DNA from 2 places in the Acetobacterium sp. UBA5834 genome. Region 2 is predicted to be linked to the other one. Evidence: predicted binding sites of a transcription regulator. Region 2 holds the regulator's gene; the other holds the start of a gene.
The links. The regulator HrcA, encoded in region 2, represses chaperone genes, less so after heat shock. The targets are predictions, from matches to a motif close to TGTTAGCACTCNNNNNNNNNGAGTGCTAACA.
Positions count from the first base shown of each region.

Region 1: a site for HrcA is predicted at 1,695-1,725, ahead of groES (co-chaperone GroES). Genes of this name have one in related genera too.

Region 1 covers NZ_DJGY01000047.1:64,872-68,298, reverse strand. The annotation lists gene B3F51_RS09560 (TIGR01906 family membrane protein) at 1-507, shown strand, start outside; gene tsaD (tRNA (adenosine(37)-N6)-threonylcarbamoyltransferase complex transferase subunit TsaD) at 525-1,538, shown strand; gene groES (co-chaperone GroES) at 1,775-2,059, shown strand; gene groL (chaperonin GroEL) at 2,090-3,427, shown strand, end outside.
Region 2 covers NZ_DJGY01000008.1:3,521-6,947, reverse strand. The annotation lists gene dnaK (molecular chaperone DnaK) at 1-866, opposite strand, end outside; gene grpE (nucleotide exchange factor GrpE) at 994-1,563, opposite strand; gene hrcA (heat-inducible transcriptional repressor HrcA) at 1,572-2,606, opposite strand; gene hemW (radical SAM family heme chaperone HemW) at 2,755-3,427, opposite strand, start outside.

The DNA.
Region 1 (3,427 bases), on a different contig from region 2:
GGCGACCGGCAGGATTTTGACATCCAGGCCCGTTTAGCCATTGGAAGTGCCAAAAACGTTGTCGATAGCGTTTCAATTTTTAATGACAAAGAAATCACCCATATGGACGATGTCAGAGACTTATTGCTTTTCTTTCTCGGTCTTCGGGACGCCGCTCTGATTCTGGCGCTGATCGCTTTTCTGGTGCTGTTAAAATACGATCGCCAGGCCATTATCAAGGCCTTGTTCTATGGATCGGCCACGTTTATGGTGATCTTGCTGATTGTTGGTGCGAGTTTTATTTTTAATTTCAATAACACCTTTATCCTCTTCCATCAGTTATTTTTTTCCAACGACTTATGGATTATGGATCCTTCCACCGACCGACTGATCTGGATTGTCCCCGAGCCCTTCTTCTTCGCCATGATCGGTCGAATGGTCATCTATATTCTAATGCCCCTGGGACTCACCACCCTGGGAATGGGGCTGGTTTTGAAAAAGAAAAACATAAAAATAAATAACGAGTAATTCTAATCGAGGTAAACATGAAAATTCTTAGTATTGAGACATCCTGTGACGAAACATCCGTGGCCATTGTTGAAGATGGCCGGAACATATTGACCAACCGGATTTATTCCCAGATTGATATTCATCAGAAATATGGGGGCGTGGTACCAGAGATTGCCTCCCGCAACCATGTCACCAAACTGCCCTACATTATCGACGAAGCCCTGGCAGAAAGTAAACTATCTCTGGCCGAGGTGGACGCCATTGCCGTGACCAACGGTCCCGGTCTGGTGGGAGCGCTGCTGATTGGGCTCTCCACAGCCAAAGCAATGGCTTACAGTCTCGGAAAACCGTTAATCGGGGTACACCATATTGAAGGCCATATTGCCGCTAATTTTTTGCAGTTTCCGGAGCTTGCACCGCCATTTTTGACATTGGTGGTATCCGGCGGCCACAGTCATCTGGTCCTGGTGGAAGATTATCAGACCTTCAAGGTACTGGGTCGAACCATCGATGATGCGGCCGGAGAAGCCTTTGACAAAATTTCCCGGGTTTTGGGCTTGGGATATCCCGGCGGTCCGGCCATTGATGCTGCGGCCAAAAATGGCAACCCCGAGGCGATCGCTTTTCCCAGGGTGATGCTGGATAAAACTGAGTATAATTTTAGCTTCAGCGGTTTGAAATCGGCGGTGCTCAATTACCTCAACGGCAAGAAAATGAAAAATGAGGCGGTCAATCCCGATGATGTGGCCGCATCGTTTCAGCTGGCCGTTATCGAGGTGCTGGTCAGCAAAACCATTGCCTGTGCCAACAGTATTGGCATGAAGAGTATCTGCATGGCGGGCGGGGTGTCCTGTAATTCGTTGCTGCGAAAAATGATGGGACAGGCAGCCGCTGATGCGGGCATGACCTTGTACTATCCAGATCCTATTCTCTGTACCGATAACGCCGCTATGATCGGTTCGATGGCTTACTATAATTATATCAATGGGGAAGAGAGCGACCTAAGTCTCAATGGCATTCCGGGTTTAAAAATCGGAACCCGTCAATAAAGGCAGACAGGAAATACGGCCTGTCGACAAAAGGGTAGACACGTTTATATAAAGAGAAGTGTACCATCTTTAAAAATTAAAACAATCTTAAAAAAAATTAAGATGAACGAAAAGGGAAAAAATACTTGCAATCAATCTGCAAATCATTTAAAATACTATTAGCACTCAAGATGAATGAGTGCTAATAAATGAAATAAAAGGTACAGCGTACCCAATATAATCAAATGGAGGAAAAAATGAGTTTAAGACCTTTAGGTGACAAAGTAGTAATTAAAGTTAAAGCTGAAGAAGTAAAAACTGTTGGTGGAATTGTTTTACCAGGATCAGCCCAGGAAAAACCACAGCAGGGTAAAGTAGTGGCTGTCGGAACTGGCGAAATTATCGATGGTAAAAAGGTGCCATTGGATGTTAAGGTAGATGATGAAGTTATCTATTCCAAATATTCCGGCAATGAAGTAAAAATTGGCGATGAAGAGTTTTTAATCATCCGTCAGGCTGATATTTTAGCAATTGTAGAATAATAAAATTTAGAAAAACAGGAGGAAAATAATATGGCTAAAGAGATTAAATTTCGTGAAGACGCCAGAGCATCTCTGATCACTGGTGTAGATAAATTAGCAAATACTGTTAAGGTGACATTAGGACCAAAAGGAAGAAATGTTATTTTAGCTAAATCATACGGTTCACCAACTATCACCAATGATGGGGTAACCATTGCCAAAGAAATTGAGCTGGAAGATGCCTTTGAAAACATGGGTGCTCAACTGGTTAAGGAAGTTGCTACTAAAACAAATGACGTCGCAGGGGACGGAACAACCACAGCTACTTTATTGGCTCAGGCAATTGTTCGTGAAGGTAACCGTAACGTTGTTGCCGGTGCAAACCCAATGGTTCTTAAAAAAGGGATTGAAAAAGCAGTTGCGACTGTTGTCGAAGAATTAAAAGCAAACAGTAAAAAAATTGAAAGCAAAGAAGCAATCGCTCAGGTTGCATCCATTTCGGCAGCCGATGCCGAAATTGGAAAACTGATTTCCGAAGCGATGGACAAAGTCGGTGATGACGGCGTTATCACCGTTGAAGAAGGCAAAGGAATGGGTACTGAACTGGAATTTACCGAAGGGATGCAATTCGACCGGGGCTACTTATCAGCTTATATGGTCACTGACACCGAAAAAATGGTTGCCATCCTGGATAATCCCTATATCTTAATCACCGACAAAAAAATCTCCAACATCCAGGAAATTTTACCAGTTTTAGAACAAATTGTTCAAACCGGCAGCAAGCTGTTAATCATTGCTGAAGATGTAGAAGGAGAAGCTCTGGCAACATTGGTTGTTAATAAATTACGGGGAACCTTTAACTGTGTCGCAGTAAAAGCTCCTGGCTTTGGCGATCGTCGTAAAGCAATGCTGGCTGATATTGCCGCATTAACTGGTGGAGAAGTGATCTCGGACGAATTAGGCTTAGAATTAAAAACCACAACCATTGAACAATTAGGCCGTGCCCGTCAGGTAAAAGTTGACAAAGAAGATACCATTATTGTTGAAGGTAGCGGAAATAAAGAGGCTGTTGAAGAACGAATCCGTCAGATCAAAGCGCAGATTCCAGAAACTTCTTCCGAATATGATAAAGAAAAACTTCAGGAACGTTTGGCTAAATTATCCGGCGGCGTAGCAGTTATCCAAGTTGGTGCAGCCACTGAAACTGAACTGAAAGAAATCAAATACCGTATCGAAGATGCATTAAATGCGACTCGGGCAGCGGTTGAAGAAGGCGTTGTATCCGGTGGCGGTACCGCTTATATTAATGCGATTCCAAAGGTTGACGCTTTAATTGAAACCCTGGAAGGCGACGAAAAAACCGGCGCTGGTATCATCCGTCGGGCGATT
Region 2 (3,427 bases):
GTACTCTTAACCAGATCTGAAGTCAGTTCATCAAATTTTGCCCGGGTCAGGGATAATTCCAAATGCTGTGGACCCTCTGCCGTGGCGGTGATAAAGGGTAGATTAATGTCTGATTTCATAACCGTCGATAATTCAATTTTGGCCTTTTCAGCTGCTTCTTTAAGTCGCTGCAGAGCCATTTTATCATTTTTAAGATCAATTCCATGACTTTTCTTAAATTCAGAAGCCATCCAATCAATGATTTTCTGGTCAAAGTCATCACCACCCAGGTGATTGTTTCCATTGGTTGCTTTTACTTCGAAAACGCCATCCCCCAGTTCCAGAATGGATACGTCAAATGTTCCGCCACCCAAGTCATAGACCATAATTTTGTCATTGGCATCTTTATCCAAACCATAAGCCAGCGCTGCTGCGGTTGGTTCATTGATTATTCGCAGTACTTCCAGACCAGCAATCCGTCCGGCATCTTTGGTCGCCTGTCTTTGGGCATCACTGAAGTAGGCCGGTACGGTAATAACCGCTTTACTGACAGTTTCACCCAAATACGCTTCGGCATCCGCTTTAAGCTTTTGCAGAATCATGGCTGAAATTTCCTGAGGGGTATAACTTTTGTCATCGACGGTTACTTTACGGTCGGTGCCCATATCCCGTTTAATTGACGAAATGGTGCGATCCGGATTGGTAACTGCCTGTCGTTTGGCAACCTGTCCCACCAGTCGCTCACCATCTTTGGCAAAAGCAACAACCGATGGGGTCGTTCTATTTCCTTCGGCATTAGGGATTACGACGGCTTCACCGCCTTCTAATACGGCTACACAAGAGTTTGTGGTTCCTAAGTCAATCCCGATAATTTTTTCTTTACTCATATCTATTTCCTCCTGAATTGTTTACTATTTTTTAAATAAAAACTCGTTTCTGGTGATAAGACCAGCGAATTTTTGATTCTTTATGATTCTATTGCTAATTATAATTTCATTTTTAGCTGCTGCAATGCTACTTGCTGCAAACCTTAACCATGGCTGGCCGGATTACCTTGCCCTTGAATTTATACCCCTTCTGGAATACGTCCATGATCTCCTGGTCTTCTTTTTCTTCGTCCTCACCAACAGCAACGCCATGGTGAAGATTGGGATCAAAAGGACCTTCGCAGATAATTTCTTCCAGTCCTTCTTCTTTGAGAACATCCTTAAGCTGCTTAAAAACCATTTCCAGTCCATCAATATAACCCTTGGCTTCCTCGCTGGCATCGGTTAAGGCGGCTTCCGCCCGCTCCAGATTATCCATTACCGGCAACAGCTTGGTAGCAAAGTTCTCTGATGCAAATTGATACATTTCTGTTTTTTCTTTTTGACTCCGCTTTTTGAAATTCTCAAAATCAGCCTGAAGTCTGATCAGGCGATTCAAGACGGCCTCATCCTCCTTTACAATCTCCTTTAGGACCTCTTCAGGAGATGTCTCTGCTGTTTCTTCTGCTGCCTCATCGGCTACTGTTTCTGCTTCATCTAAAAGCGCTTCTTCCGTTTCTTCTACGGTTTCTGTTTTAATTTCCTCTTCTTTTATCATCTAATCACCTATTTCATTAATAAATTTGAGATATGTAAATTTAACTCATTGCGGATATAGTTAAGAACCGATGACACATTATCATAGTTCATCCGGGTGGGTCCGATGACGCCAAAGGCGCCCATCATTTCGCCATCCAACTCGTAGGTAGAAGTAATAATGCTGAAGTCTTTAAGATTTTCATTGTCATTTTCACTGCCTATTTTTATCCGAATGACCTGGTTGCCATCCTTGGATGCCATCATTTCTGAGAGCACCTGCTTTTCCTGAACAATATTGATCAATTGCTTAATTTTATTGACGTCGCTGAACTCCGGATAATTAAATAGATTGGTTAATCCGGTGGAGTGAACCTCCGAAGCGTCCTCCATCAAGGCTTTTTTTAGATGCGGGATAATCTCATGGATCAATTTACTTTCCGCTGGGGACAATTCCTGAATCTGATCGATTAAATCCGAGCTCATCTCACTGAGGACGGTGTTTTTAAGAAATCCATTAATCACATTGGAAAGCTTCAGTGCCAGGATGGTATCAACCTCATGAGAAAGGGTTACCTCAATATTTTTAGCCATCCCCTCCTGGGTCACTACTACCATAAGTACCCTGTTTTTAATTAAAGAAACAATTTGAACATGCTTACAGTTAAAATTTGTAACTCGAGGCGCCAGAACGACTGCTGTATAGTTGGTTAGCTGCGACAAAACCTGAGCAGTATGCGACATCGTCGGTCCCAGTTCAGTGGTATGATCCAGAAAGCCGCGATGGATATCTGTCCGGATCATCTTCTCAAGTTTTTGGATCTCCATAATTTCATCAACGTAATAACGATAGGCTTGCTGGGTTGGAATCCGTCCCGAAGAGGTATGGGGTTGAACCAGAAAACCCAGTTCTTCAAGATCAGCCATCTCATTTCGAATGGTGGCCGGACTGATACCCAAATTACATCTTTTTGAAAGCGTCCGGGAGCCAACCGGCTCGGCGGTATTGATGTAATCACGGATGATCACTTCTAATATTTTCTTTTTACGTGCGTTAAGTTCCATGATTCACCTCGTTATTAGCACTCGCAATAATTGAGTGCTAACATCTGAGTTAAATATAACACCCTACCCCTACTTTGTCAACTAGTTTCTATAATGGCTTACTCACTTTTTAAAGTTTTCTTAAGTTATTTTTTCGACCTGATTGCATCTAGACAAAAGCCATAAATACCTGATTTCCAAAGTCCTGCCCCCTGGATGTCAACTTCAAAACCGTCCCGTCCCATACCAGTAATCTGGCGGTGATCAACGACTGGATAACATCGCCAAACGGGACAAAATAGCTTTCTCCGAAACGGGCGCAAAAATCATCCTCCCGAATCCCTCTCAGTTTGCGTAATCCCAAAAACATCCACTCACGCATTTGCTCCTCCGGCGTCATCGCCGGTTCAAAAATTGCCGGTGATTTGTCCGCCTTGAGCAATTGGCAATACTCATTAAGTTCATTACTGTTTCCATAACGTTGGCCATTAAAATAACCATGGGCCCCCAGTCCAAAACCCAGATAAGGCACCAATTCCCAATATTTTACATTATGTCGACTCTCATATCCGGGTCGGCAAAAGCTGGATATTTCATAATGCAAAAATCCAGCTTCTTTTAGAAAACCATCCACGGCCCAGTGCATTTCCCGTTCTTCATCTTCATCCGGCAGATCCAACTGACCTGACTCTACCCAGTTAGCCATTGGTGTTCCTGACTCCAGAATCAGGCTGTAACAGGAAAGGTGGGTGGGGGCATAATTTATTACCGCCTGTACGGTTTCCATCACATCGGTGATCTTTTGTCCTGGCAAGCCCACCATTACATCCACGCTGAAATTA